3 regions of the Enterobacter cloacae complex sp. R_G8 genome follow, and region 2 is predicted to be linked to each of the others. Evidence: riboswitches for the same ligand, from Rfam matches in the RefSeq annotation. Region 2 holds a riboswitch; each other region holds the start of a gene.
What was found. A riboswitch is a leader RNA that binds a small molecule or an ion and turns the genes downstream of it on or off. The one in region 2 is predicted to bind thiamine pyrophosphate.
Positions count from the first base shown of each region.

Region 1 (10,055 bases), 510 kb from region 2:
CCACTCAACGCTGGTTGCTATCTCCTGGCCGGACGTACAGTCCACTGCCAGGGCGCGAACCGAGTCGCTGCCAAAATCGAGGCCAATCGCAATTGCCATGGTGTTGCTCCATCAGAAAACAGGTATGAGAGAACATTAGAGACTGGGGGCGAAAATCGTCAGGCAGGATCCGCTAATCTTATGGACTAAATTGCTGTTGCGATGGAAAGTGTGACGCCGTGCAAATATTCAATGTGGACATTTCTGCCGCAGTTATAGACACTTTTGTTACTGCTTATCTGCCCACTCTGGCGGAGAAATCAGGGGGAAAGGCTGAAACATGGCGGACGTAAAAGAGGCGTGATACTTTTTGGATCTTTTCGCAGGCCATTTTTATGCGGCTTTTAACGATATGGACAATTGGTTTCCTTCAGGACCGTTGGGAGAACTGAATCTATGGCCGAAACGCAAAACGATCCCTTACTGCCGGGTTATTCGTTTAACGCCCATCTGGTGGCGGGGCTGACCCCTATCGAGGCTGAGGGATATCTCGATTTTTACGTTGACCGTCCGCTCGGGATGAAAGGGTACATTCTGAACCTGACCGTGCGTGGGGAAGGGATAATCAAAAACAACGATCAGCAGTTCGTCTGTCGTCCCGGCGATATGCTGCTGTTTCCGCCTGGCGAGATCCACCATTACGGGCGTCATCCGGATGCCAAAGAGTGGTATCACCAGTGGGTCTACTTCCGCCCCCGCGCCTACTGGCAGGAGTGGCTATCCTGGCCGGCCATTTTTGCGCACACCGGTTTTTACCGCCCGGACGACGCTCATCTGGCCCAGTTCCGCGAGCTGTTTGCCCAGATTATTGAGGCAGGGCAGGCGGGTGGGCGCTACGCTGAACTGCTGGCGATTAATTTGCTTGAACAGGTTTTACTGCGCCGGATGGAGGCAATTAACGCGTCGCTTAATCCGCCGCTGGATAACCGTGTGCGCGATGCCTGCCAGTACATCAGCGATCACCTTGCCGACAGCCAGTTTGATATCGCCAGCGTTGCCCAGCATGTCTGCCTGTCGCCGTCGCGGCTTTCGCACCTGTTCCGGCAGCAGTTGGGGGTCAGCGTGCTGAGCTGGCGCGAGGATCAGCGTATCAGCCAGGCTAAACTGCTGCTCAGCACCACCCGGATGCCCATCGCCACCGTAGGGCGCAATGTGGGATTCGAAGATCAGCTCTATTTTTCCCGCGTATTTAAAAAATGCACGGGGGCCAGCCCCAGCGAATTCCGGGCAGGATGTGAATAAACGGTAAAAAAAGATAAACAAGCAGGTGAACAACGGAAGCAACCTGTAAACTATTCAGACAATTGTTGTCTTGACGCGGTGCAGGGTGCTAAGCAGAATCCCTGATTCGTTTTCTGACCGGAATAGTTATGCAGGCATTGCTGGAACATTTTATTACCCAGTCCGTTATGTATTCGCTTATCGCCGTTGCGCTGGTGGCATTTCTGGAATCGCTGGCGCTGGTTGGGCTTATCCTGCCCGGCACTGTGATGATGGCGGCGTTGGGCGCGTTGATTGGCAGCGGTGAGGTCAATTTCTGGCAGGCGTGGCTGGCCGGTATTATCGGCTGCTTACTGGGCGACTGGATCTCCTTCTGGCTGGGCTGGCGTTTCAAGAAGCCGCTGCACCGCTGGTCTTTCATGAAGAAGAACAAAGCGTTGCTGGATAAAACCGAGCATGCGCTGCATCAGCACAGCATGTTTACTATTCTCGTGGGACGTTTTGTCGGGCCAACGCGTCCGCTGGTGCCGATGGTGGCCGGGATGCTGGATCTGCCCGTCGCAAAATTCGTTGTGCCGAACATTATCGGTTGCGTCTTCTGGCCTCCGTTTTACTTCCTGCCGGGGATCCTGGCGGGGGCGGCAATTGATATTCCTGACGATATGCAAAGCGGCGGTTTTAAATGGCTACTGCTGGCAACAGCGCTGCTGTTATGGCTCGCGGCATGGTTGTGCTGGCGACTATGGCGCAGCGCGAAAGCGAATGTCGATCGTCTTACGCGCTATCTGCCTCGCTCGCGTTTGCTGTGGCTGGCACCGCTGACGCTGGGTGTTGCCGTCGTGGCGCTGATTGCGCTGGTTCGTCATCCGCTGATGCCGGTGTACGGTGAGATCCTGTTAAAGGTTGTCAGCCGTTAAGGATCCCCAGCAGGTGCGACGCGCTTGCTTTGCCACTCATCAACTCTTCGGTTTCACCATCCCACACGATACGCCCCTCCGCGATCACCACCGATCGCGGGGCGATGCGTGCGGCATCCTCGATACTGTGTGACACCATCAGCATCGTCAGCTGCTGACGCTGGCAGACCTCCTGTACCAGCGTGAGCATCTCCTGGCGCAAGGCAGGGTCGAGTGCAGAGAAGGGCTCATCCAGCAGCAGCACCGGTTGTTCGCGTACCAGACAGCGAGCCAGCGCCACGCGCTGACGTTGTCCGCCAGAGAGCTCTCCGGGGAGCCGGTCAATAAACGTGGTGATGCCCATTTGCCCGGCAATCCTCTCCAGCTTCTGGCGCTGGGCGTCGTTCAGTTTCAGCCCCGGATCCATACCCAGCGCGATGTTTTGCCGCACCGTCAGATGGGTGAACAGATTATTTTCCTGGAACAGCATCGAGACCGGACGCCTGGCGGGCGGGGTGAGGGTATGGTCGTTGTTTTCAATCTCTATTGACCCGCTCGCCGGTTGCAGAAAACCGGCAATCAGATTGAGCAAGGTGCTCTTGCCTGCCCCGCTTGGGCCAAGTACGGCAATCATCTCCCCCTGACGCACAGAGAGGGTGAAACGCATAGGCAGATGCTGGTAGAGCCAGGTGACATCAGTCAGTTTTAACATTGCGCCCCGGAAGTTTTTCGATAACGGTAAATAAGGCAAAGCACAGCAACAGCAGTAACAGCGCCGTGACGGCCCCCTCCTGGCTGCGGTAGGACCCGATCTGCTGATACAGCCAGTACGGCAGCGTGCGGAAATCTTCATTGCCGAAGAGCGCCACCACACCAAAGTCACCAATGGAGAGCACACAAGCGAAGGCCAGCGCCTGAGCCAGCGGGCGTTTTAGCGCGCGCAGTTCGACTACCTTTAGCCGCTTCCAGCCCTGCATGCCGAGCGACTGACACAGCAAAGCATAGCGGCTGTTGATGTCGCGCATGGGATTTTCCAGAACCTTCAACGCATAGGGGATGGCCATCAGGGCGTTGGTAAAAATCACGATCCCGTCGGCGCTTTCCGGCAGACCAACCGTACTGTTGAACACTAAAAAGAAGCCGGTTGCCAGGACGATGCCCGGCATTGCCAGGATCAACATTCCCGTCAGCTCCAGCGCTTGCCCGGCTTTGCGCGCCTGGCGTGCATAAAGTTCACGGCTGCTCCACAGCAGCATCATGGTCAGCACGACACACAATAGCCCGGCAGCCAGCGCAATGCGCAAGGATGTCCAGGTCGCCTGCCAGAGGACGGGCTGTTGCAACACGGAGACGAGGTTAAGGTTAACGCCATCGACGATAACGGCCAGCAGCGGCGGCAGAAGCAGCAGCAGGGCCAGTACGATCAACATCCCATCCGCGATTCGGCTGTGCAGGCTGTCCTGTGGATCGCGCCAGCCTGTAATCTGATGACTGCCCGGTGGAATGGCTTTGCTCAGACGCTGACTCAGCAGGACCAGCACAAGACAGCACAGCATCTGTACCAGAGCCAGAAGCGCAGCGCGGCCGGGGTCGTAGTCGTAACTCAGCGCCTGGTAAATCGCCAGTTCGATGGTGGTGGCCTGTGGCCCGCCACCAAGTGAAAGTACGGTGGCGAAACTGGCAAAACAGAGCATAAAGATCAGCGCCGCAACCGGAGGGATTTGACGGCGCAGCCATGGCCATTCGACAAAGCGGAAGAATGACCAGCCGCGCATACCCAGCTGTGCCGCAAGCTGACGCTGCTCGCCGGGGATAGCCTCCAGCGCCTGTAAAAAAAGCCGGGTCGCCATGGGCATGTTGAAAAAGATGTGTGCCAGCAGAATACCTTTCAGCCCGTAAGGGGAGAAGGTCCACTCCAGACCAAGCAGGTTAAAGAGAGCGGCCAACCAGCCCTGACGACCATACACGCTCAGGATCCCAAATACCGCCACCAGAACGGGCAGGATCAGCGTCATGGCGCACAGTCTCAACAGCGCCTCCCTGCCGGGGAAGCGTCTGCGGTAGAGCGCCCGCGCGAGAAAAATGGCCGGGATCACCGACAGCAGGGCAGAGAGAAACGCCTGCCAGAAAGAGAACCGGATGACATGCCAGAGATAGCTGTCGTGCCAGAGGGAGAGCAGATCACTCTCCGGCGCGTTAAACCACAATGCCAGAAAAGCGCCGAGACTGACCGCCACCATCACTACGGCGGCGAGCAGTCCGGGAAATAACCAGCCGGGAATTAGCGGCTGACGGCGCGTTGCCATTCACTTACCCATGCTGCTCGCTGCGCGGCGACCTGCTGCGGCGTAAACTCCAGCGAGGTTTGCGGTTTGGTCAGTTGCTCAAAGCCGGCAGGCAGCGTCACGTTGGTCACCGGATACATCCAGTTACCCGTTGGGATCGCATTCTGGAACGCCGGGGAAACCATGAATTTCAAAAACTTCTCGGCCAGTTCCGGCTGCTTGCTGGCGGCAGTGCGGGCGGCCACTTCCACCTGCAGATAATGTCCTTCAGCGAAATCAGCGGCGGCGTAGTTGTCTTTCTTCTCGGCGATAATGTGATAAGCCGGGGAGGTGGTGTAGCTCAGCACCAGGTCGCTCTCCCCTTTCAGGAACAGACCATAGGCCTCGCTCCAGCCTTTGGTGACGGTCACGGTTTTGGCGGCCAGCTTCTGCCACGCTTCCGGCGTTTTATCACCATAGACCTTCTGCATCCACAGCAGCAGACCCAGACCCGGCGTGCTGGTGCGCGGATCTTCATAAATCACGCGCCATTTTTGGTCGCTTTCCACCAGCTCCTTCAGGCTTTTCGGCGGATTCTTCAGCTTGTTTTTATCGTAGACAAACGCAAAATATCCGTAATCGAACGGCACAAAGGTGTCGTTCTTCCAGCCGCCCGGCACGTTAACCGCCTCTGCCGCCACGCCGCTTTTGGCGAACAGTTTTGTTTGCGACGCCGCATCCAGCAGGTTGTTATCCAGGCCGAGTACCACGTCGGCCTTACTGTTTTTGCCTTCCATACGCAGACGATTAAGCAGCGAGACGCCATCTTCCAGCGCCACGAATTTCAGTTCGCAGTCGCAGTCGGCTTCAAAGGCTTTTTTGACTACCGGGCCTGGGCCCCAGTCGGCAGAAAAGGAGTCGTAGGTGTAGACCGTCAGGACGGGTTTTGCGAAAGCAGGCAGCGCAAACAGCGCCAGCAGGGGAAGCACTTTTTTTAACACTTTGCACCTCAAGGTTGAGTGGCAAAGGATTTTGAGCGACAGCCTCAAATCCCTTCGCCGGCGTTATCCGGATCAGGTTCGACGGGTATTATCTCAGCGCACATCAGTGATGCAGCACCCCGTTGAGAACGGCGGTATTGTAATGATTTGGCGAATATTACGAAAGTGTTATGGCTCGGGTGGCGCAAACCAGGCGGATTTAAAATCAAACCAGCCGAGCGTATTCATCCGTAACCCCCGCATACTGCGTTGACCCTGGATCATCAGCCAGTGGTGGATCAGCGGCACGATCGCCTGTTCGGCCAGCAGCGCCTGACACCATGTGGCCAGATTCATCTCGCCCGCGCGCCACTGTGCGGCGTCCTGCTGCCAGTCCCGATCGATACAGTGCTGGATCAGCGGGACTTCATACAGGTGTGAGAAGAGCGAGAAATCGAGCGGCAGGGTGAAGTTGGCGCTGTTCAGCCAGATATCGCTTACGATATCGCCACGATGCCACTCATCATAGTCGACCTCCTGGATCGTCAGCTGAACACCTTCTGCGGCCAGCAGTCTGGTCATGATTCTGGCGATAAAACGATGCTCCACGTGCTCGCGGTAGTAGGTCAGAGTGATGGACTCCAGCCCTGCCGGCTTGTCACACTGCACTGGCCGGGCGTGATGCCAGCGGGGAAGCAGACCGTACGCCGGGAACCAGTACGTCTGATACTGCTCTTCCGCATGGTAAATCAGATTGGAGGGGGATAAGACATGGCTAATCCATTTGCGTACCGCCTGATTGGCTCCCCGGTGGGTGCGACTGTCAAACAGCAGATAGTAGCAGCCCTCTTCAAGGCGACTTTCCACCGCCTTTTCACCCGTAGTGGGACCTTCAAGCGTCAGCCCGGCGCTGAGCTCTTCATTGAGATCCGGTAATACCCAGACGTTCACTTCGTCGATCAGCGCCCGGTAACCAAAATAGTCATCAAACGCGCGAATTTTCAGCTGGTTATTATTATTACGCGACACGGCATAGGGGCCGGTGCCAATAGGTTGACTGGCAAAATTGTCCAGTGATCCCCATTCACCGGGCAGAATCATCGAGGGCACATAGCCCAGCAACCAGGGAAGCCATTTGTCCGGCTGAGACAGTTCAATATCCAGCGTCCAGGCCGTAGGGGAGTGAATCCGCGAAATGTGCGAGTAGAGCGGAAGCTTGCGGGCACGTTCCAGAGACGCGATGACATCGCGCATTTCCAGCTCGCGGCCGTGATGAAAGTGGATGCCGGGACGTAAGAAGAAGCGCCAGTGAAGCGGGGAAAGTTGCTGCCAGTGGTGCGCAATATCAGCTTCCAGTTCCCCGTTTTCCTCATTTATCCGCGTCAGGCCGCTGAAAATTTGTCGGGCCATATGGGTTTCTGAACGGCGTAATGCCGTGCCGGGGAGCAGATTTTTCATCGGACGATAGTAGAGCACGCGCAGGATGTGGCGGCCCTGACGGAAACTTCGCCCGAGATGAGAGACCAGCATTTGACGTACTGCGGCTTTATCGCCCACCAGTTGCACCAGCTGATCGATTCGGTCCTGTTCCAGCAGATCTTCCGCTCGCTGTTGCTGCAAGGCCAGGCCGGTATAGAGAAAGGTCAGGCGTGAGCGTTTGCCGCGTCCTGCTTCGGCTTCCCAGTTTAACCAGCCCTGTTGCTGCATGGTGTTAAGCAGCGTGCGCATATGACGTCGGGAGCAGTTAAGGAGCTCTGCCAGTTCGTTGAGCGTGGTCTCCTGCGATTGCCCTTCGCAGCACTGCCAGAGGCGGATAAATTGTTGTTGCAGACGACCAGAAGGCATAAAAGGGGAACTCCTGACAAAAAATCAGCAATTTATTAATCCCTATATTAAGCCAATAATTCTTCCTGATGAAGTGAGGAGGTAAATTATGAAGAGGTCTACCGCTCGTCAGTTTTATCAGCAGTACTTTTCAGCGACAAAAGGAACGTCCTGGCTGGCCCGTCAGTGTGCTGAGCAACGGCTGAAAATGTTAGAAGAATTGATGCAGTGGGACGTTACGAAACCGACCTCTTCTCGCTAACTCGCCTCGATCATGTGTGACTGAGTATTGGTGCTTATCACCCGCCAGCAAAATGTTTTTTGCTGGCTTTTTTCGTTTATTCTTTCACCCAATTCGATTCGCTTTCACAAGGACTTGCAGATGCTCTGGTTAATGACAATGGGGCGACGCCTGAACGGCGTGTATGCCGCTTTTATGCTGGTGGCCTTTATGATGGGCGTGGCGGGGGCGTTGCAGGCACCGACGCTGAGTCTTTTTCTCAGTCGGGAGGTGGGGGCGCAGCCGTTCTGGATCGGTCTGTTTTATACCGTGAACGCCATCGCCGGGATCCTGGTCAGCCTGTGGCTGGCGAAACGATCCGACAGCCAGGGCGATCGCCGTAAGTTGATCCTCTTTTGTTGCGCCATGGCCGTGGGTAACGCGCTGCTGTTTGCCTTTAATCGTCACTACCTGACGCTGATCACTTGCGGCGTGCTGCTGGCCTCACTGGCAAACACCGCCATGCCGCAACTCTTCGCGCTGGCCCGGGAATATGCCGATAATTCGGCGCGGGAAGTGGTGATGTTTAGCTCGGTGATGCGTGCGCAGCTCTCTCTTGCATGGGTCATTGGTCCGCCGTTGGCCTTTATGCTGGCGCTGAATTACGGTTTTACCGCCATGTTTTCCATCGCTGCGGGGATTTTTGCCATTAGTCTGGCACTGATTGCCTTCGCGCTACCGTCAGTGGCGCGTGTCGAACAGACAGCGGATAAACCCATTACACAGGTGAGCGGCTGGCAGGATAAAAACGTCCGTATGCTGTTTATCGCTTCCACGCTGATGTGGACCTGCAACACCATGTATATCATCGATATGCCGCTATGGATCAGCAGTGATCTGGGGCTGCCTGATAAGCTCGCCGGGATCTTAATGGGGACGGCTGCCGGGCTGGAAATTCCGGCGATGATTCTGGCGGGGTACTACGTCAAATATCTCGGAAAACGCCGGATGATGGTGGTAGCCGTAGCGGCCGGGGTGCTGTTCTACCTGGGGCTCATTTTCTTCCATTCACGAGAGGCGTTGCTGGCACTGCAGCTGTTTAATGCTGTGTTTATCGGGATTGTGGCCGGAATAGGGATGCTCTGGTTCCAGGATCTAATGCCCGGGCGGGCGGGTTCGGCGACCACACTCTTTACCAACAGCATCTCCACGGGGGTGATTCTGGCGGGGGTGATTCAGGGGGCGCTGTCACAAAGCTACGGACATGCAGCGGTGTACTGGATGATAGCGGCCATATCTGTTCTTACGCTGATGCTGACCTGGCGCGTAAAAGACGTTTGATTCTGGAAGGCGTCTTCACGAAATGAAACGATTTTCTGACAGGACCTGAGAAGACACATAGAGTGCGTGGCGGGTGCTTGAGGCTGTTTGCCTCAGGCTTTCGCAAGAGGCAAACAGTGGAGAGTCCCACATCAAAAAACTGATGGGGAGACCAACTTCACAACCAACATTGCGAGGTTAGTCTCTTCATTGCCGAAAAGCAATAAGGAGGCTGGAATGCCAAAACGTACTCTGCTGTTAGGTTTGTTTCTGATCTGTACAACGCTGTTGATCTTCACCTGGATGGTGCGTGATTCACTGTGTGAACTGCATTTCAGACAGGAGAAAACAGAGCTGGCAGCAGTGTTGGCTTACGAAGCAAAACGTTAGCGGTATGGGCGGGGAAAGTTCCCCGCCTCTCCAGAGTGGTTGAGCCTCAATGCACCCTTATCAATGGCCCGCATCGTGCGGGCCATTGCCTTTAGCCCATAAACGCAGGCTGTTTTTTCTCGTACGCGGAGATGGCGTGTTCGTGCTGAAGCGTCAGGCCAATGCTGTCCAGGCCGTTCAGCATACAGTGACGACGGAAGGCATCGATGCTGAAGTTATAGATCTTATCCCCGGCTTTCACCACTTCCGCTTCCAGATCCACTTCAAACGACATGCCCGGATTTGCCTTAACCAGCACGAACAATTCATCCACTTGCTCGTCACTCAGCGTCACTGGCAGAAGCTGGTTGTTGAAGCTGTTGCCGTAGAAGATATCCGCAAAGCTCGGGGCGATCACGACTTTAAAGCCGTAGTCGGTCAGTGCCCATGGCGCGTGCTCGCGCGATGAACCGCAGCCAAAGTTTTCCCGCGCCAGCAGAATGGAGGCGCCTTTATATTCCGGGAAGTTCAGTACAAATTCCGGGTCAGGAACCTGGCCTTTATCATCCAGAAAACGCCAGTCGTTAAACAGATGAGCGCCAAAACCGGTGCGGGTGACCTTCTGCAAAAACTGCTTCGGAATGATTGCATCGGTGTCGACATTAGCGGCGTCCAGGGGGACAACCCGGCCTGTATGTTGGGTAAATTTCTCTGCCATGATTGTCTCCTTATTTCAGGCTGCGAATATCGGCGAAATGGCCGGTAACTGCCGCAGCGGCGGCCATGGCCGGGCTGACCAGATGGGTGCGCCCACCGCGGCCCTGGCGGCCTTCAAAGTTACGGTTACTGGTGGAGGCACAACGTTCGCCAGGATTCAGGCGGTCATTGTTCATGGCCAGACACATGGAGCAGCCAGGCAAGC
Region 1 is NZ_CP102246.1:4,342,579-4,352,633, reverse strand. It holds gene araB (ribulokinase) at 1-99, opposite strand, end outside; gene araC (arabinose operon transcriptional regulator AraC) at 436-1,281, shown strand; gene NQ842_RS20540 (DedA family protein) at 1,410-2,177, shown strand; gene thiQ (thiamine ABC transporter ATP-binding protein ThiQ) at 2,167-2,868, opposite strand; gene thiP (thiamine/thiamine pyrophosphate ABC transporter permease ThiP) at 2,852-4,462, opposite strand; gene thiB (thiamine ABC transporter substrate binding subunit) at 4,438-5,421, opposite strand; TPP riboswitch at 5,453-5,553, opposite strand; gene sgrR (HTH-type transcriptional regulator SgrR) at 5,590-7,245, opposite strand; gene sgrT (glucose uptake inhibitor SgrT) at 7,334-7,486, shown strand; gene NQ842_RS20510 (sugar efflux transporter) at 7,607-8,785, shown strand; gene NQ842_RS20505 (Hok/Gef family protein) at 9,002-9,154, shown strand; gene leuD (3-isopropylmalate dehydratase small subunit) at 9,246-9,851, opposite strand; gene leuC (3-isopropylmalate dehydratase large subunit) at 9,862-10,055, opposite strand, start outside.
Region 1: linked by a shared signal. The riboswitch ahead of thiB (thiamine ABC transporter substrate binding subunit) and the one ahead of thiC (phosphomethylpyrimidine synthase ThiC) in region 2 are both predicted to bind thiamine pyrophosphate.

Region 2 (10,055 bases):
ATTTAACCTGTGGCCCCAGTAATACGATGTCGGCCGTCGCGATGTTATCTTTAAACTCCGCGACCGGAACGGCTTTAATGGTTACTTCAACCCCTTTTTTCTGCGCGGCGTCTTTCATACGTTGAACCAGCATGCTGGTTGACATTCCCGCTGCACAGCATAAAACGATGTTCTTCATAGTCAGCCTCGATCTACATGTGTTTATTGATAATTATCCCGTGCAGACCGCTTCAACAACCGCTTTACCGCGATTGTGTGTCTGGCATCACAAAGAAATCGGCATTTTTCTGAAACCGGTTACAATTTTGCGTCGAGCAGAGAAAATCAGCCGACGGACGTTCGAATAATGCGGTTTTTTCCCTGCTGTTTCGCGCTGTATAGTGCGTTATCTACACTCCCTACAAGCTGCTCCAGCGGTTCGAAATGCCATTCTCCCAGACCGGCGCTGAACGTAACCCGCAGGTTTTCTTCCCGCCAGACGCGTCTTTCAACGGCGGTACGCCACGCGTCCAGTAACGAGAATGCGGCAGCGATCTGCTCGGCCTGGAAAATCACCGCGAACTCTTCTCCACCGTAGCGGTAAACCGAGACGTTATGGGGCTGCATTATCTGGATCCCTTCACGCGCCACGTTACGCAGGACGATATCACCGCTCAGGTGACCCCAGGTGTCGTTAATCGATTTGAAGTTGTCGATATCAATCAGCGCCAGGGCGAAAGGCTGGTGGGCACTCAGTAACTCATTCACATCGCTATCAAACGCCCGGCGGTTTTTGCAGCCGGTGAGTGCATCGTGAGTTGCCTGGCGCACATAGGCCATCTCACGCTCTTTATTGGACTGGATGGTATGGCTAAGCATCGCTTCCAGACGCGGTGCCTGGCTGACGTCGCCGGTTTTGATGGCGTTGATAATCGTCATCAGCACGGTACGTGACGCATGACGCAGGTACAGACCGAAGAGGATGATAATGATGGCCGCCAGCGCAAAGCCCCAGCCGACGATGGTCGTTTCATGGCGGGTGATATCGGTGAGGGTCGCGCCCGATACCCGGTAGATGACAAACCAGTCCGGGTTAGTGAAGGAGTAGTAGTAATACCAGGCTTTGGTTTTCTTATCATACAGATGGCCTTCGCCGCTGGTCATTTTGTCCATCAGCGCTTCGCTCACATAGTGTTTGAAGAGCGCACCCGTATCAGGGTGAAGCACCACAGCACCGTCACGTTCGACGACAAAAAACTCCCCCTGCACAGGCGCCACCATTTGACGAAGGGTAAACCCCATGGAGGTCAAATCAAGATGAAAAGCGATTGTGCCCTTCAGCCTGCCTTCTGGCGAAATCAAGGGCTTGTACAGCGTCACAGTCGGGTGACCGGTGAAATAGTCCATGTAGGGACGGGTATAGTGACTGAAGATGCTGGCTTCCGCCTGGGCGATAAACCACGGACGCGTCCGGGGATCGAACGTTTTGCTCTTTTCCGTGGGGAGCACCTCCGGCGCGCGCAGATAACGCCCCTCGGTGTCTGTCAGAGAGATGGAAGAAACGGTCGGCATCAGGTTCTGCAAATGCATCAACATCTGTAGTCCCTGCGTCGGATTGACGATCAGGGTCTCGTTCAGCGTGTCGTTACGCGAAAAGTATATTGCCGAGCGCCCAAGGATATAGTCGTTTTCACGCAGGATAGATTCGGTGTAGTTCACTGCAAGGTTGTGGGTAAAGTTACCATTAATTTTATGATAATCCTCAAGAAAATCCTTTTGTTGTGAAAGGGTAACCACGACCGCGATCAGCGCAAAACTGCACAGGATCCCTGCAAAGCTAACCATAATGGGGCGGGTAAAAGAGAGTTTTCTGTTGTGAAGTGCCATGAGTTTTACATCAATCCTGATGGTGAGTTTTTTCGTTTGCCGACATCCTCTCAGCATAGTCGCTGCCCTGCGGTTAGTTGTGAATTATACGGAACACGATTTCAGGCGAGATGATTTATCTTAAGAATCACTAAGAAAATACTCATTAAACTGGCCGGGGGCGTTTGTGCAAAGAATCAGAGGCAGGGCGAAACGAGGAAGAAGCTTTTCGCCCTGGACAGCTTCCGTTGCTGACGGTATGACAATAAAAAACCGGACGACAGCTGACAATCATCCGGTTGTGACTCTCCAGAGCGCCTCGACAATTTTTTACCGGCTTGCAGTTCGTTTCAACGTATTTGCGAGGCTCTTCCCAGCCAGCTGTCCCAGTCTTTCCATACCGGTTGTAATCCCTGAGCGGTCAGGGCGGCAGCGACCGCGTCCGGACGTCGTCCATCATGTGGCGCGAATTGTTCCAGCTCCGGATGGTCATCGGCATAGCCCCCTGGCTGCGTTTTTGAGAACGCACTGACGTTGTTAATCGCAAGCGGGATCACGCGATCGCGAAACGCAGGAGATTCACGCGTCGAGAGGGATAATTCAACCTCCGGGGCGAGCAGGCGAAACGCGCAGATGGCCTGGACCAGCTGACGTTCGTCCATCACCGAAGCGGGTTCAACACCCCCAGTACACGGGCGTAATCGGGGGAAGGAGATGGAGTAACGGCTCTGCCAGTAGTGCTGCTGCAGCCATAGCAGGTGTTCCGCCACCATATAGCAATCCACTCGCCAGCTATCGGATAGCCCAATCAGCGCCCCCAGACCGATTTTGTCGATCCCCGCACGGCCCAGCCTGTCCGGGGTCTCCAGCCGGAAGAAGAAATCCTGTTTCTTTCCCTTCAGGTGATGCCGGGCATACGTCGCCTCGTGGTAGGTTTCCTGATAAACCATCACCCCGTCCAGCCCGAGGGCTTTAAGCTCCGCGTATTCGTCCTGCGACAGGGGCTGAACCTCCATCTGTAGCGACGCGAACTGCCGACGAATAGCCGGAAGGTGCTGTCGAAAATAGTCCATCCCGACTTTGCCCTGGTGTTCACCCGTGACCAGCAGGAGATGCTCAAAGCCCATCTCACGGATGGCGGCACACTCACGGGCGATTTCGCCCTCATCGAGCGTTTTCCGCTTAATGCGGTTGCTCATGGAGAAACCGCAGTAGGTGCAGTCATTGGCGCACAGGTTGGAGAGATAGAGCGGTACGTAAAAGCTCACCGTGTTGCCAAAACGCTGGCGGGTGAGCCTCTGAGCGCGCTGGGCCATCGGCTCAAGAAAGGTGCTCGCCGCCGGAGAGAGCAGGGCCATCATATCGTCGCGGGACAGATGACGGGCTTGTAAGGCGCGCTCCACATCAGCCTGCGTTTTACTGTTGATGCGCAGGGCAATATCGTCCCAGTCAAGTTGCCGCCAGCGATCGGTAAAGGTGATCATGAGAGCGCCTCCAGAAAACCGGTCAGCGGGCTGGTGGCCTGTGCCTGAAAACTGCGCGTTCCCGGGCCGGACTCTCGTGCCAGCAAGCCGGCCTCCACCGCCATGCGGAACGCGCGCGCCATCATGATCGGGTCGTCGGCTACCGCAATGGCCGTATTCACCAGCACCGCATCGGCTCCCATCTCCAGCGCCTGTGCGGCATGGCTTGGCACGCCAATACCTGCATCCACCACCACCGGCACGGTGGCCTGTTCAATGATGATCTCCAGCATGGCGCGGGTCTCCAGGCCCTGATTAGAACCAATTGGGGCGCCCAGTGGCATGACGGCAGCGCAGCCGACCTCTTCCAGCCGTTTACACAGCACGGGATCGGCTCCGCAGTAGGGCAGAACGGTAAAGCCTTGCTGCACCAGTTTTTCCGCCGCTTTCAGCGTTTCGATGGGGTCGGGTAACAGCCAGCGCGCATCCGGGTGAATTTCCAGTTTCAGCCAGTGGGTACCCAACGCTTCACGGGCCAGCTGAGCCGCAAAAATCGCCTCTTCAGCCGTTTTCGCACCCGAAGTATTGGGCAGCAGGGTAACGCCAGCATCCAGCAACGGTGCCAGAATGGCGTCGCTGTGATGGCGCAGATCGACGCGCTTGAGCGCCAGCGTTACCAGCTGGCTGCCGCTTTCACGGATGGCATCCACCATCAGCTGCGGCGAGGCGAATTTTCCGGTTCCGGTAAACAGATGTGAATCAAAGATTTTATCAGCAATACGTAACATCTCAGCCCCCTGCGATTACCTGAAACAGCAGGATCTGGTCGCCTTCACTTACCTGCTGATGTTCCCACTGCTCACGCGGCAGGATCTGTTGATTAAGCGCCAGCGCCGTTCCCGGCCTGAGCTGGCGCAGCTTCCTGAGCAGCGCGGCAACGGTGAGGCCGTCATCGCATTTCATCGGCTCATCGTTAAACAGAATGCGCATTCTGACCTCCGCACACCGGGCAGTGGCTGGCGCGATGCAGCGCCAGATGACGCCAGCCGCTGGAGCGGGCATCAAACAGCCGCAGTGTATTACGCTCTGTTTCCATACCGCTGAGCAATTTGATGGCCTCCAGCGCCTGCAGAGTGCCCATCACGCCCACCACCGGACCAAGAATGCCTGCGGTGCGGCAGTTGCGCTCCGGCTCGGCATCATCCGGCCACAGGCAGCGATAACAGCCCTGCGCCCAGGGCGGGGTCAGTACCATCATCTGGCCGCCGAATCCTACCGCGCTGGCGGTGATAAGCGGCGTATTCTGTGCCACGCAGGCGGCGTTAATGGCCTGACGGGTCGCCATATTATCGGTGCAGTCCAGTACCACATCCGCAAGGGCAACTTCGCGCTGCAGGCTTTCGCCGCTGAGCCGCTCCTGGAGTGCAATAAGCGTAATATCCGGATTCAACGCATTCAGGCGTTTACGGGTAATGTGTGCTTTGGGCTGGTTGACGTCCTCAGTGGTGAAAAGGATCTGTCGCTGCAGGTTGCTGAGATGTACCTCGTCGTCGTCGGCCAGCACCAGCGTGCCCACGCCCGCCCCCGCCAGATAGAGCGCGGCAGGTGCACCCAATCCGCCCAGGCCAATAATCAGAACCCGGCTGGCGAGCAGCTTTTGCTGCCCGTCAATGGCGATATCCTCCAGCAGGATCTGGCGGCTATAGCGCATAAAATCACGATCATTCATCGCCTGCTCCTGCCAGCTGTAAGAGCTGTGCGGTGGCGGCCTGCCAGTCTGCCGCCTGGGTAATGGCGCTGACGACAGCGATACTGCCGACACCGGTATCCAGCACGGCAGGAGCGCGTTCCAGGCTGATCCCACCGATCGCAACGGTAGGGTAATCGGCAAGGCGTTTAACGTGCGCCGCCAGCTGCGTCAGCCCCTGTGGGGCAGAGGGCATCTGTTTGGTCTGCGTCGGAAAAACATGGCCAAGTGCGATGTACGAAGGGCGAGCCGCCAGCGCCACGTCGATCTCCATGTCGTCGTGTGTTGATACCCCCAGTCTTAATCCAGCGTCCCGGATTGCGCTCAGGTCCGTTGTTTCCAGGTCCTCCTGACCCAGATGCACGCCGTAAGCCTGGTGCTTAACGGCCAGCCGCCAGTAGTCGTTGATAAACAGGCGCCCGTCGTAACGACGTCCCAGCGCGATGGCGGCGACCACATCGGCCTCCACCTCGTCATCACGTTTATCCTTGATGCGCAGTTGGATTGTGCGAACGCCGCACGCCAGCAGGCGCTCGATCCACGCCACGCTGTCCACCACCGGATAGAGTCCTAAACGAAAGGGAACGGAGGGGAAATCAGGCTGATACATTACGCCTCCTCTTGTTTGAGGTAGATTTCGCCGCCCTTCGCGCGGAAGGTTTCTGACATGTCCGCCATACCCACTTCGATGGTTTGCGCGGCGGCGTAGTCACGGACTTCCTGGCTGATTTTCATCGAACAGAATTTTGGCCCACACATGGAGCAGAAGTGAGCCACTTTGCCCGACTCCTGCGGCAGGGTTTCATCGTGATACGCACGGGCGGTGAAAGGATCGAGCGCCAGGTTGAACTGGTCTTCCCAGCGGAATTCAAAGCGCGCCTTCGACATGGCGTTGTCGCGAATTTGCGCGCCAGGGTGGCCTTTGGCCAGGTCCGCGGCGTGGGCGGCGATTTTGTAGGTAATCAGCCCCTGCTTCACATCCTCTTTGTTAGGCAGACCGAGGTGCTCTTTCGGCGTCACATAGCAAAGCATGGCGCAGCCGAACCAGCCGATCATCGCCGCACCAATCCCGGAGGTGAAGTGGTCATAGCCCGGTGCGATATCCGTGGTCAACGGCCCCAGGGTATAAAACGGTGCTTCGTGGCAGTGCTCCAGCTCTTCGGTCATGTTGCGGCGGATCATCTGCATCGGGACATGTCCCGGGCCTTCAATCATCACCTGTACGTCATACTCCCAGGCGATTTTGGTCAGCTCGCCCAGAGTATGCAGCTCGGCAAACTGCGCTTCGTCGTTGGCATCACGAATGGAGCCCGGACGCAGGCCGTCGCCCAGCGACAGGGAGACATCGTACGCGGCACAGATTTCACAGATCTCGCGGAAGTGTTCGTAGAGGAAGTTTTCCTTATGGTGCGACAGGCACCATTTGGCCATGATAGAGCCGCCGCGCGAGACAATACCGGTCAGACGCTTCGCCGTCATCGGCACGTAGCGCAGCAGTACGCCCGCGTGGATGGTGAAGTAGTCTACGCCCTGTTCAGCCTGCTCCAGTAGCGTGTCGCGGAAGGCTTCCCAGGTGAGGTCTTCGGCAATACCGTTCACTTTCTCCAGTGCCTGATAAACGGGCACCGTTCCGATAGGCACCGGGCTATTGCGCAGGATCCACTCGCGGGTTTCGTGGATGTAACGCCCGGTGGAGAGATCCATCACCGTGTCCGCGCCCCAGCGCGTCGACCAGACCAGCTTTTCGACCTCTTCTTCGATGGAGGAGGTCACGGCTGAGTTGCCGATGTTGGCGTTGACCTTCACCAGGAAGTTGCGGCCGATGATCATCGGTTCAGATTCCGGGTGATTGATGTTGGCGGGAATAATCGCACGGCCAGCGGCCACTTCATCACGCACGAACTCCGGCGTAATGTTTTCTGGCAGACGTGCCCCGAAGCCTTCCCCCGGGTGCTGGTGGCGCAACACTTCGCTGCGGATGCGCTCACGGCCCATATTTTCGCGAATGGCGATAAATTCCATCTCCGGCGTGACGATACCCTGGCGTGCGTAGTGCAGCTGGGTGACGCATTTGCCCGCTTTCGCCCGTTTCGGCGTCAGCAACCCGGTGAAGCGCAGTTCATCCAGACCGTCGTCCGCCAGGCGCGCTTTGGTGTAAGCCGAGCTGCGGTCAGACAGCTCTTCGCAGTCGTTACGCGCGTCAATCCACGGCTGGCGTAATTTCGCCAGACCCTGCTGAACGTTAATGGCAACCGCAGGATCGCCGTACGGACCAGAGGTGTCATACACCGGCACGGCTTCGTTATCTTCATACTGCGGGTGCGCTTTGCTGCCGCCGATAAGCGTCGGGCTAAGCTGGATTTCACGCATTGGCACACGGATATCCGCCTGTGAGCCGGTGATGTAAATGCGTTTTGAGTTCGGGAAAGCGGTACCTTCCAGGGTGTCGATGAAGTGTTGGGCTTGTGCGCGCTGTTCGCGGCGGGTCAGTTTTGTTGTAGACATAGCTCATTCCAAAAGTGAAGGACATGGCTTGTCAGACGACGGATGAAGCAAGAGGAGATCGCCCGGTGGGCGATACAACAGCAGTGTGACTCTTGTTCCCTTCGCAGGTATTAGCCTGATCAGGTTCCGCGGATCCCGAATTAACGGTCTCAGCCCGTGCTTTCACACTGGGCACTCCGACAAGAAAAATCCCCCTCCAGAGAGGGGCGAATGGTTGTAAATTACTCGTTAACGATTAAGAACTCAAGCAGGGCGCGCAATGTTATCTTCGCTGCTGATGTTCAGGTTGTTATCCAGGGCGAGACCGATCAGCTTATCTTCCAGCGTGAATCGCTCTTCCAGCGCTTCGCCAAGGTCGGAAAGCGCCTGCTGGAACTCAAGATAGTTATCGTGATCGATAGCGTTCTCAAGCGTGGAATCGTAGTAATCCATGATCTGCTGGGTGTTGGCTTCCAGCAGCGGATAGAGTTTGCTGGCGGTTAAATACGGCGTCGTCCCTTCCATTTCACGGATAATACGTTCATAAATATTGAAATGGCCATCGGACAGATAGTCGACCAGGCTCTGACAAAAATCATCCAGCGCTTTTTCATTCAACCGCATAAACGATTCTTTGCCAGGCTTAATACCGACCAGATTGTAATAAGCCACGAGTAGATGCTTGCGCACATGTAGCCAGCGATCCACCAGTTTGTTACTTCCTCTAACGCGCTCAGTCAGGCTTTCTAGCTGGTTTAACATGGTCGACTCCGCAAGGTTTAGAATGGGATCTGCTTATCCAAAATGTAACCACAATGCTAACAACATGTCAGTGAAGCGAAGGTAGTGCAATAGATATGGATCGTATTATTGAAAAATCAGATCTCGGTTGGTGGATCGTCAGTCACGAACAAAAATTATGGTTGCCTGCCGGGGAGATACCCTATGGTGCGGCAGATCGTTTCGATCTTGTAGGCCTGCCCGCGCTAAGGATCGGGGAATGGCAGGGGGAACCCGTGTGGTTGATCCAACAGCCACGCCGCAATGACATGGGATCGGTTCGTCAGGTGCTGGATCAGGATGTTGGCTTGTTCCAGCTGGCGGGCCGGGGCGTTCAACTGGCTGAGTTTTACCGTTCGCATAAGTACTGCGGCTACTGTGGTCACACCATGCACCCCAGTAAAACCGAATGGGCGATGCTCTGCAGCCACTGCCGTGAGCGCTACTACCCGCAAATTGCGCCGTGCATTATCGTCGCTATCCGTCGTGACGATTCCATCCTGCTGGCGCAGCATACCCGCCATCGCAACGGCATTCATACCGTGCTGGCCGGCTTCGTCGAAGTGGGCGAAACGCTGGAACAGGCGGTGGCGCGTGAAGTGATGGAAGAGAGCGGTATTAAGGTTAAGAACCTGCGCTATGTCACCTCGCAGCCGTGGCCGTTCCCGCAGTCGCTGATGACGGCCTTTATGGCCGACTATGACAGCGGGGAGATTGTTATCGACCAGAAAGAGTTACTGGAAGCGAACTGGTATCGCTACGACGATTTACCGCTGCTGCCACCACCAGGCACCGTCGCTCGTCGGCTGATAGAAGATACCGTAGCAATGTGTCGGGCTGATGCTGAGTGACATGTTACACTGAGGCCATGACGCTTAAGGAACTGCAAAAATGACCGAACTGAAAAACGATCGTTATCTGCGTGCGCTGCTGCGCCAGCCCGTTGATGTCACCCCGGTGTGGATGATGCGCCAGGCGGGACGTTATCTGCCAGAGTACAAAGCCACGCGTGCGCAGGCGGGCGATTTTATGTCGCTGTGCAAAAATGCCGAGCTGGCGTGTGAAGTCACGCTCCAGCCGCTGCGCCGCTTCCCGCTGGATGCCGCCATTCTCTTTTCGGACATTCTGACCATTCCGGATGCGATGGGCCTTGGGCTCTATTTCGAAACCGGCGAAGGCCCGCGCTTCACCTCCCCAATCAAAAGCAAAGCCGACGTGGATAAGCTGCCGATCCCCGATCCGGAAGGTGAACTGGGCTACGTGATGAACGCCGTGCGCACCATTCGTCGCGAACTGAAAGGCGAAGTCCCACTGATTGGCTTCTCCGGCAGCCCATGGACGCTGGCGACCTATATGGTTGAAGGCGGCAGCAGTAAAGCCTTTACCGTCATTAAAAAGATGATGTATGCCGAGCCGCTGGCCCTGCATGCGCTGCTCGACAAGCTGGCGAAAAGCGTCACCCTCTATCTGAACGCGCAGATCAAAGCGGGTGCGCAGTCGGTGATGATTTTCGATACCTGGGGCGGCGTGCTGACCGGGCGTGACTATCAGCAATTCTCTCTCTACTACATGCACAAAATCGTTGATGGCCTGCTGCGTGAACATGAAGGCCGCCGTGTGCCGGTCACGCTGTTCACCAAAGGCGGTGGTCAATGGCTGGAGGCGATGGCCGCCACTGGCTGTGACGCGCTGGGGCTCGACTGGACCACCGATATCGCCGACGCGCGCCGCCGCGT
Region 2 is NZ_CP102246.1:4,856,737-4,866,791, reverse strand. It holds gene NQ842_RS22955 (PTS sugar transporter subunit IIB) at 1-178, opposite strand, end outside; gene NQ842_RS22950 (sensor domain-containing diguanylate cyclase) at 325-1,866, opposite strand; gene thiH (2-iminoacetate synthase ThiH) at 2,196-3,329, opposite strand; gene thiG (thiazole synthase) at 3,326-4,096, opposite strand; gene thiS (sulfur carrier protein ThiS) at 4,098-4,298, opposite strand; gene thiF (thiazole biosynthesis adenylyltransferase ThiF) at 4,282-5,037, opposite strand; gene thiE (thiamine phosphate synthase) at 5,030-5,665, opposite strand; gene thiC (phosphomethylpyrimidine synthase ThiC) at 5,665-7,560, opposite strand; TPP riboswitch at 7,640-7,749, opposite strand; gene rsd (sigma D regulator) at 7,804-8,301, opposite strand; gene nudC (NAD(+) diphosphatase) at 8,397-9,170, shown strand; gene hemE (uroporphyrinogen decarboxylase) at 9,211-10,055, shown strand, end outside.

Region 3 (10,055 bases), 1.9 Mb from region 2:
GATCTTTCAGGATTTTCAGCGTCGTCAGACCGGTTGCCATCGCCAGCTGGTTGCCGCGGAAGGTGCCGGTGTGGTGACCTGGTGCCCAGGCATCGAACTGCTTTTTGATACCCAGCACAGCCAGTGGCAGACCGCCGCCAACCGCTTTAGACATCACGATGATGTCTGGCTCAATGCCAGCGTGTTCGAAGGCGAAGAATTTACCGGTACGGGCAAAGCCAGCCTGAACTTCGTCGAGGATCAGCAGAATGCCGTGTTCCTGAGTCACTTTACGGATGCGCTGCAGCCACTCAACCGGAGCCGGGTTCACGCCGCCTTCACCCTGAACGGCTTCCAGAATGACCGCAGCAGGTTTGCGCACGCCGCTTTCGACGTCGTTGATCAGGTTTTCGAAGTAGTAGGTCAGCGCTTTTACGCCAGCCTCACCGCCGATACCCAGTGGGCAACGGTACTGGTGTGGATAAGGCATGAACTGCACTTCTGGCATCATACCGTCTACCGCTTCTTTCGGAGACAGGTTACCGGTCACGGACAGTGCGCCGTGAGTCATACCGTGGTAACCACCAGAGAAGCTGATAATACCGCTACGGCCGGTGACTTTTTTCGCCAGCTTCAGCGCCGCTTCCACGGCGTCAGCACCGGATGGACCGGTGAACTGCAGGCAGTACTCTTTGCCCTGACCAGGCAGCAGAGAGAGCAGGTATTCGGAAAACGCGTCTTTCAGAGGCGTAGTCAGATCCAGAGTATGTAACGGCAAGCCGCTGGTAATGACATTTTGGATGCTTTTCAGCACATCAGGGTGGTTATGGCCAAGCGCGAGGGTGCCTGCGCCTGCTAAACAGTCAAGGTATTCTTTATTATCTGCATCGGTGATCCACACGCCTTCTGCTTTAGTAATAGCTAAAGGCAGTTTGCGCGGATAACTCCTGACGTTAGATTCAAACTCGGCCTGACGGGCCAGATAGGTTTCGTTGCTTTTGTGGGCATCTACGGTGTCAATACGGACTTTATCCGTCATCATATCACTCCTACAACCGCCGCTTCGTTATGAGCCACGATTGAATAAAAAGTTAAAAAACAGATGGGGGCCTGAAAAAAACGCCGCCAATATAGAGCCTTTTGCCACGGGGCTCAATGGTTAATTTGTTTACTGTTTTGTGACAGAGGGCACAGGGGAGGGGAACTCCCCGTTTTGAGAAAGAAAATTACGCTCTATGTGCAATAAAAACAGCCAGTTACGAGGGCATTGTCAGAACTGTAAAAACAGAGAAAAGAGTGTGACAAATCGTGCCTTTTGTCGAAGAAAAAGGAGGCACATGGCCTCCTTGCGATCGTTATTTCTGCGTAACCTGCAAAATGCCGTGGTCGCGACCCTTCGTTTTATTCCAGGATGCACCGGTAATACCGTTCTCATCAAGGCTTAATGAGATAACGAACCCGCCGCCATGGATTTCATAGAAGTTTGCGTTCACACGCTTAACGGTTGCTTTCTTACCATTAACGGTGGCGCTAAAAAAACCGTTTGAAATCGTGGCATTAAGCGCATCCGATGAGAATGAAGCTTCACGCATCGGATCGTGGATCGCTGCGGATGACGGCTGTGCCGCGTTTTGGGCTTTGCTTTTGTGGATATCGCATGTGCCATCGTTGGCGTTTATTTCAGTACATCCCGAACGCGCTAATTGAGCACGATAGTGTGCGTTTATCGCATGAGCCGGCGTCGCCGCGACAGTGAACAACAGAGCAATTAAAGTTAATCGCGCTTTCATTGTTAAACCTTAGTTGTGGTGAGTGTGTTTATTCGTCTCTGTCGCTCTGGCCGCATTTGCATAAGCCGCAGACAGGGACGCATCATTTATTTAGAGAGTTGCGCGTTCACTACCCTCTCATTTTTAACTACAAGCGTTAACGTGTAATTTTTCTTTTTCCATACACCCTGGTTTGGTTTCCATTCTTTTGACAGCAGGTATTCAGCAGCATCAGAGACAGGCTTGTTCATAACATGCTCTGCTTCATTAGAAAGCTGCTTAAAACTACTATCTTTCTTCGCGGGTGCATTCTCACATTCACCGTTTGCTTCCATTACCTGGCTACATCCTTCAGTAAGGTTTTTATGGGTTGATTGTGCAAGTTGTGCAGCATTCTCTAAAGCTTGTTTCTCAGCAGCAGCGTTAATAGCGGTAGCGCGGTTTTGCTCCGCTATATAACATGCGTCTTTACTAACACCCTTGCTTTCACATTCAGCCATACGTTGAGCTGGTGAAGAACATGCAGCAAGAGACATTACTGCAGCTGCTATCATTAACATTTTCATTATTACCTCAGAAATTACAGTTGTATGTATAAGTGTCTAACATCAAGCCGATCCATATCCCTAACACAATAAGAGCAATGTACAGAACAGCAGAAAGAAAAATGTACTTTGTCATGTTCGCTATCATTAGTATAATCGTACACAGCCAGTTAGCTAAAATTTACGAGGGTGAGTTTGTTGCTTAACGGCGGTTAACTGGCTTCTTTATAAAGCTCTTAATAAAAGCCTCTAGTGAAGAGGCTAAAATTCAAAATTTTAATTACAGATCAATGCTCCGCCTGGTGTTATGTACATGATTCGTTAAGCATACTGCCATCGCTATTAAATCCTTGTGTTTCATAGCTACCTCCGGGTGTTTGTGTAGTAGTGCTTTGAATATATCCACCGTTATTATTAAAGCCTGTACACTGGATATTACCCGCCGGATCTCTCATACATGAAGTTTGAGCAAATAAAGGAGCGAAAATTAAACGCAGCAGCATAGCACATAATGATTTTTTAATTTTTATTATCTCTTTTTTACTTAATTAAAAGCCAATGCCTACACCAACAGAAGCACCCATATTATTAGATGTATCATCAGAGAAGCTCACTTTAGCGATAACATGAGAGTTAAAGTTTACAGACGCCCCAACCGCTAAAGCGCTTTCACCGTTGTAAGTAGCACCGCCAGCAGAGAACATTACACGCTGATTGGTTTGTACTTGAGGTAAGCCAGCCATAGCCATAGCACCAGAAATACCCGCATTAGCTTGTTTCTTGTTGCTATCTACTTCATCACGCAATGATTTGAATTGCTGGTTAGTAGTGTTATTCATCGCTTGCATAGTTTGTTTTGCAGCTTGCAGATCTTGCGCAGTAGAGCTAATAACCTGGCTATTGCTATCTACCTTAGCTTGTGTAGCCGTATCTACCTTCACTTGTGTAACGGTGGTAGTAACTCCATTAGAGCCATCTTTACCATCACGCCCGTTAAGACCTGCTACGCCTTGCGCCCCCGTTGCACCGTCTTTTCCATCAACACCATTTTTAGGCTTAGGCGCATTCTCAAGCTTAGTAATGCGGGTATCGTTAGTGCTAATCAAACCGCTATTGATACGTGTCTGATCTTCTACTACGTGAATTTCTTTAGCGTTGTTATCAGCGGTGATTTGAGCGTTACCAGCAGCAGCTAAAGCAGTATTAGCCGTATCTTGTGCTGTATGAATACCAGCACTAAACAGAGTTTTGTTAGCTTGCAGATCAGCATTTACGTTATCTATTGCATCTTTGTTAATTGAGTTATCAACTTTATTTTGAATCGCCATACTAGCAACGCCATTAACCTGGGTAACGTCTGCTTTTTCAGCATCCAATTTAGATAAATGACCTTCTGTATCTTGCAGATTGTAAGTAACGCCATAGTTACCGCGTACATTGAAGTTTGAAGCGGTACCATTTGAATCTGTACCGTTCAGAGTTGAAAGAACATCGCCAGATTGAGCATGAGCACCAGACATAACGCCAGTAAACACAACACCAAAGACTAAAACAGCAATAGAAGATTTATTCAAAGATTTCATTTTAGAGACTCTCATCATTAAATTATTGATTTATATATTGGCTGTATTAAGCCAAGTTTGTTTGAGCAACGAATTCCCGGTTGTTGGCATGAATCAACATAGGTTTATCTTTGCTCGAATCTTTTTTAGTAACGTGAATAAACTATTATTCATCGTGAACATCAGCTTATTGATGTGGATCAATATTCGCATTAAAAGCTAAAGTGGTCTGCTGTGATAGGAAAGATATTATTTGCAATAAATACAGTTAGATAGGTAATGGAAGGTATTGGGTATTCAAAAAAGCATCAAACACTAACCAATAAGAAATGCTTAAGTATATCAGCCAGAAACTAAGGGAAATGCACAAAATAGTTAATTCAAATTTATAGAATTTACTACATGGTTTGCTATCGAACCTTTCTCATCTTTTGAATGAAATGTTTTTGAAGCTGTGACAATTGTTTTAGATGCAAGATAAAAATATTTATATTGAAAATTTCAAGTGGAAATGTATCTAGCGTTGATTGCTATAACTTAGTAAGAGGATTGTTATAAAAAAAGGGGGTTTAGAAGGTGGGGAGTGATCCCCCTTTTTTACAGACTATGCTACAGTATCAATGGACTGATCCCGCCCCGGTAATCGTGGGGAAGCCAGCGGAATAATCTCCAGGCTCCGGTTTTGAGAGCGAGTTCATTTATACTGTACACATTGGCGCCAAGTGTAACTCCATTATAGAATGCCAGGCCCGTGTTAGGATTAATCAACGGGGAGCAGGTCAGTTGGGTTGGCAACCTGGCACATCTGCAACAGGTCGTTGGTCATGAGAAGAGTGGCTCAGGTGCTACCAGTGCTAAGGAGAGGGCGCTAGAGTGTGCCGAAAAGTTTCGGCTGGATTGCTATAAAATTCATCAGTATGATTATTGGCACAATCAGTGATTGAGAAACATCTTTTGAGAGATAAAGGACGATACAATATGAAAGTTACTGATGAAGCTTTGTTACGTTCTGGTTTTACACCAACAGATTTGCAGAAAATAAAAAATAACGTTGAAAGCTATGGCGGCACGTTGGGAGAGGCAATTCAGGATCTGGCTAATCGATTCAGGATAGTTCTTTGGATCTTTTACGCTTTCATAGCAATGTTTCTTTGGGTAATTGTTTCAAATGAAATAGAATACATCATATCAACTGGAATCGGTTTATCTATAGCAATGCTGATTGCTGTTTTTGTTCAACCGCCAGTCCTTTCTTACAAATCCTGGCGGTTTTGGAGAAAATACAGGGGTTAATGATTCGGTGCTTCGGTGGAAAGCAGGTCAAAAATAACTTTAGCCTTGATACCGTATCCTACTATTTTCATAGTTAACTTGGGGCGACTCATTGTGTTGACTTTGCGGTAGTAATCGTGGGGAAGCCAACGGAACAATCGCCATGCACCTGTTTTTCTCGCTAATCCAAAAATGCTGTAGATGTTTGCGCTTAGTGTGAGAGTGTTATAAAAAGCCAGACCAGATTCAGCCTTAAACCCCATAAACTGTGCAATACTAATCACTTTGTCGGCGACTACACCTTCAGAGTTAGATTTCCCTCCAGATAATAATTTATTCACTTCTCTGGTTACACCGTTAGTGCCATCAGAAACTAAGATTGCACCAGCGAGGACTCCAATAGGGGTCAACGTCGAGATCATAATCATTCCGCCGTAGAAAACCATCCCTGATATAACGATATTCACAGCCGAAATCATATATCCGACGATTTTATTTTTTTCCCTGACAAACTCGACTTTTGCATAAAGTTGTGCGGCTCTGGTTCTTAACAGGCGCTCTTGTTCATGCAGATTATCCGTTTCGGCACGCAGATTTTTGATGCATACAATGCATTCTTCGTCTGTTTTAGCTCGCCGTGCTGCCTCAAACTCCTTTTCTACAACCTGTTTTATCTCTTCGACAAACTTGATACGTGTTATCCCATCTTGCAAATAGAATGCTGATAACCGATTTGCTGTTTCGACGAGTTTCCGGGCTTCCAGATTCACCATGGTATCTGACCATGTTCTGTTCCAGCCTCTGTTGAGCAGCGCAATATCCATTAAAGACTCCTTCCCAAAATGTGTCTGGTCATTTTACGTGCAATAAGGTCGAAGACAACATGAAATACTTTCCCAACGTCTTATTTAGCGGAAAGAACACATGATCAAACTTTGAGACTCCACGCCGTAATTCTCATTTTTTTATGTGTAAGACCCAGAAGTTCAGAGCTTAAGAGGAGTAAGGTCACGACATTCTCGGTTTTATGGGATACAGGGCCATTTGGTCAACGTGTATCAATATTCGAATGTTGCGTAACGCTTCCTTATGTTTACTATGAATTCACCCACCAATTCTCTCCTTTAATATCGGGATTAGTAGTCGATCCCGTTATATACATTCCAGGCATCACGATCCATGATCCCACAGTATGCCTGCGTGACCGCCTGTGATGAATGCCCATACAGTTTCGTGAGCGTTGGCAGGCTTTCCCCACGTTTCAGAGCGTGGTAGCCAAGGTTCTTGCGTGGGGGGAGGCTGCAATGTGAAGTTCGAGCATATCCCCGGCCTCTTCTGCCCTATTGTCGTTTGGATGTGGGACACAACATGAGACGCAAACCGGGACACAGAGCATTTTTTAAGGTTGAGTCTTTGGCTTTCCGCTGGCATGATCCGGAACAGGGATTAACGAGACGTTAATCGTAAACTTTTGATTTATTTGACTCGGGGTGCCCTTCTTTGTGAAGGCTGAGAAATACCCGTATTACCTGATCTGGATAATGCCAGCGTAGGGAAGTCAGATGCCTCCCCTGGTCATCGCTTCTTCACGCAAGGCAGGAGCGAACCTATGCAGCCTGACCTGCTCGATTTACACGTTTTACATCACTTCCGAACCCGTTCCCCGCTCACGCACTGTATGACCAACGATGTCGTGCAAACCTTTACGGCCAACGTTCTGCTGGCGCTTGGCGCTTCTCCGGCAATGGTAATTGAAGCCGAAGAGGCCGAGCAGTTTGCCGGGATGGCCGATGCGCTGCTGATTAACGTCGGTACCCTCACCACGCCCCGCGCCCAGTCGATGCGGCGGGCCATCGAGAGCGCGGTGGCGGCAGGCAAGCCCTGGACGCTTGACCCGGTTGCGGTGGGCGCTCTGGCGTTCCGTACCCGCTTTTGTCATCAAATCCTTGCCCTGAAACCAGCCGCCATTCGCGGCAATGCTTCGGAAATTCTCGCCCTTGCGGGGATGAGCGCAGGGGGACGCGGTGTGGATACCACCGACACCGCCGCCGCCGCGCTACCCGCCGCGCAGGCGCTGGCTCGCCAGACCAATGCCATTGTGGCGGTGACGGGGGAGGTGGATTACGTCACCGACGGCCAGCGCACCCGAACGGTTGCGGGCGGCGATCCGTTAATGACCCGCCTGGTGGGCACCGGGTGTGCGCTCTCGGCGGTGGTGGCGGCGAGTTGTTCCCTGCCGGGGGATCGGCTGGATAATGTTGCCGCTGCCTGCGGATGGATGAAGCGCGCCGGAACGATCGCCGTTGCGCAGTCTTACGGGCCGGGCAGCTTTGCCAGCGCGTTCCTTGATGCGCTGCACAACCTGGAGGGGGAGGCATGAAACGAATTAATGCTCTGACGATTGCCGGTACCGATCCAAGCGGCGGTGCCGGTATCCAGGCCGACCTGAAAACGTTCTCCGCCCTGGGCGCCTATGGCTGCTCGGTGATCACCGCGCTGGTGGCGCAAAACACGCGCGGCGTGCAATCGGTCTACCGTATCGAGCCTGATTTTGTCGGTGCACAGCTGGACTCGGTGTTCAGCGATGTGCGCATCGATACCACCAAAATCGGGATGCTGGCGGAAACGGATATCGTCGAGGCGGTGGCTGAGCGGCTGCAACGTTATCAGGTGCAAAATGTGGTGCTTGATACGGTGATGCTGGCTAAAAGCGGCGACCCGCTGCTCTCTGTATCTGCTGTTGAGACATTGCGCAAGAAACTGCTGCCGCAGGTGGCGCTGATTACGCCAAATCTGCCTGAAGCGGCCGCACTGTTAGACGCGCCGCACGCGCAGAATGAACGTGAAATGAAAGAGCAGGGGAATGCCCTGCTGGCGATGGGGTGCGGCGCGGTGCTGATGAAAGGCGGCCATCTTGATGACGATGAAAGCCCGGACTGGCTCTTTACCCGTGACGGTGAACTGCGTTTCACGGCCCCGCGTGTGCACACCAAAAATACCCACGGTACGGGGTGCACGCTCTCTGCCGCGCTGGCGGCGCTGCGTCCACGGCACAACAGCTGGGGCGATACGGTACGCGAGGCCAAAACGTGGCTCTCCGCCGCGCTGGCAAAAGCCGATACTCTGGAAGTGGGTCACGGTATTGGGCCGGTTCATCATTTTCATGCATGGTGGTAAGCCAGTATACTGGCAGGAAACACCACGCCTGAGAAAACAGAGATGGAACAAGCGCATACCCGGTTAATCGCTCAACTGAATGAACGGATCGCCGCGCCCGACAACATGCCGCTGTATCTGAAATTTGCCGAAACGGTAAAAAACGCGGTACGCAGCGGGATGCTGGAGCACGGCAATATTCTGCCCGGCGAGCGCGATCTGAGCCAGTTAACCGGGGTGTCGCGCATTACCGTGCGCAAAGCGATGCAGGCGCTGGAAGAAGAGGGCGTGGTAACGCGTGCCCGGGGTTACGGGACACAGATCAACAACATCTTTGAATATTCGCTCAAGGAAGCGCGCGGGTTTTCCCAGCAGGTGGTGCTGCGCGGTAAAAAACCTAACACGCTATGGGTGAATAAACGGGTGGTGAAGTGTCCGGAAGAGGTGGCCAGCCAGCTGTCGGTCCCCCCGGACAGCGAGGTATTCTTGCTTAAGCGCATTCGTTACGTTGACGATGACGCGGTGTCGATTGAGGAGTCCTGGGTTCCGGTTGAGTTAATTCACGACCCGGATGCCATTGGCATCTCGCTCTACGACTACTTCCGTAGTCAGAATATCTTTCCGCAACGCACCCGCTCCCGGGTCAGCGCCCGGATGCCGGACAGCGAGTTTCAGGCGCATATCAGTATGGATGACAAAATACCGGTACTGGTGATCAAGCAGGTTGCGCTTGACCAGCAGCACCGGCCGATTGAGTACAGCATCAGCTACTGTCGCAGCGACCTATACGTCTTTGTGTGCGAGGAGTAAGGCCTCGCGCGTCGGCGCGCAATCCCCGCCGCGGTGGCTGACCACCCAGGCCGCCACGGCATTCCCCAGCGTTACGGCATCCGCCAGACGCCATCCTGCCGCCAGACCGGCAAGCGTACCGCCCGCATGGCTGTCGCCTGCGCCAATGGTATCGACGACGGTGGCGGGAAACGCGGGAACATAACCTGATGCGTCGCCTTCATACCAGGCTGCGCCATCTTTGTCGTGACGAATAATCAGCGCGGCATCATAACGGTGCTGCCACTGCACGCCTAAGGTATCAACGTTCATGCCAGTGCGCTCAGCGGCAATCTGCGCCTCCTGACGATTGAGCGACACGATGGGTTTCAGGGCCATGATCCGCGCCATCAGCGCGTCGGGAATATCGGCAATGCGGGGGCCAAAATCGATAAACGCGGTGACATTTTCCAGCGATTCCAGCCAGCGTGTGAGCAGTTCACCCGATGGCGATGCCAGCTGATAGCCGGACAGATACACCAGGCTACCCGGCGGGACATTCAGCCCATCCAGCCAGTGCGGCTGCCACTGGTTCTCCACGCCGCTGAACGACATAAAGGTGCGTTCACCGTCAGGCTCTACCAGCGCCAGACACCAGCCGTTATCGCCTGCTTCGGCCTCCACGGCGCTGTGCAGATCCTGCCTCGCCATGGCGTTACGGATGATCTCCGCCCATACGCCGTGGCCGACGGGCAGGGCGTTTTGCGCCGCAATGCCGAGCCGCTTCAGGGCGATGGCAATATTCAGCGCACAGCCGCCGATATTCACCCCCTGTTGTTTCAGCTCGATGTCGCACCCGCGCCAGGGCAGGGCGTACGCGTCGGCGATCACGTCGATCACCGCCGCGCCCAGCACCGTAACCGGGCGTGTGGCCTGTAATGTTTCAAGACGTTGGGCTAACGTACTCATACGCCCTCCCTTTGCTCCCGGTAGTGCAGCAGTTT
Region 3 is NZ_CP102246.1:1,822,251-1,832,305, forward strand. It holds gene NQ842_RS08645 (diaminobutyrate--2-oxoglutarate transaminase) at 1-1,021, opposite strand, end outside; gene NQ842_RS08650 (hypothetical protein) at 1,335-1,769, opposite strand; gene NQ842_RS08655 (hypothetical protein) at 1,856-2,314, opposite strand; gene NQ842_RS08660 (YadA C-terminal domain-containing protein) at 2,842-3,876, opposite strand; partial or broken gene NQ842_RS23375 (DUF4225 domain-containing protein) at 4,495-4,617, opposite strand; gene NQ842_RS08670 (hypothetical protein) at 4,834-5,148, shown strand; gene NQ842_RS08675 (DUF4225 domain-containing protein) at 5,145-5,951, opposite strand; TPP riboswitch at 6,604-6,700, shown strand; gene thiM (hydroxyethylthiazole kinase) at 6,737-7,507, shown strand; gene thiD (bifunctional hydroxymethylpyrimidine kinase/phosphomethylpyrimidine kinase) at 7,504-8,304, shown strand; gene NQ842_RS08690 (GntR family transcriptional regulator) at 8,347-9,093, shown strand; gene NQ842_RS08695 (PfkB family carbohydrate kinase) at 9,067-10,020, opposite strand; gene NQ842_RS08700 (ADP-ribosylglycohydrolase family protein) at 10,017-10,055, opposite strand, start outside.
Region 3: linked by a shared signal. The riboswitch ahead of thiM (hydroxyethylthiazole kinase) and the one ahead of thiC (phosphomethylpyrimidine synthase ThiC) in region 2 are both predicted to bind thiamine pyrophosphate.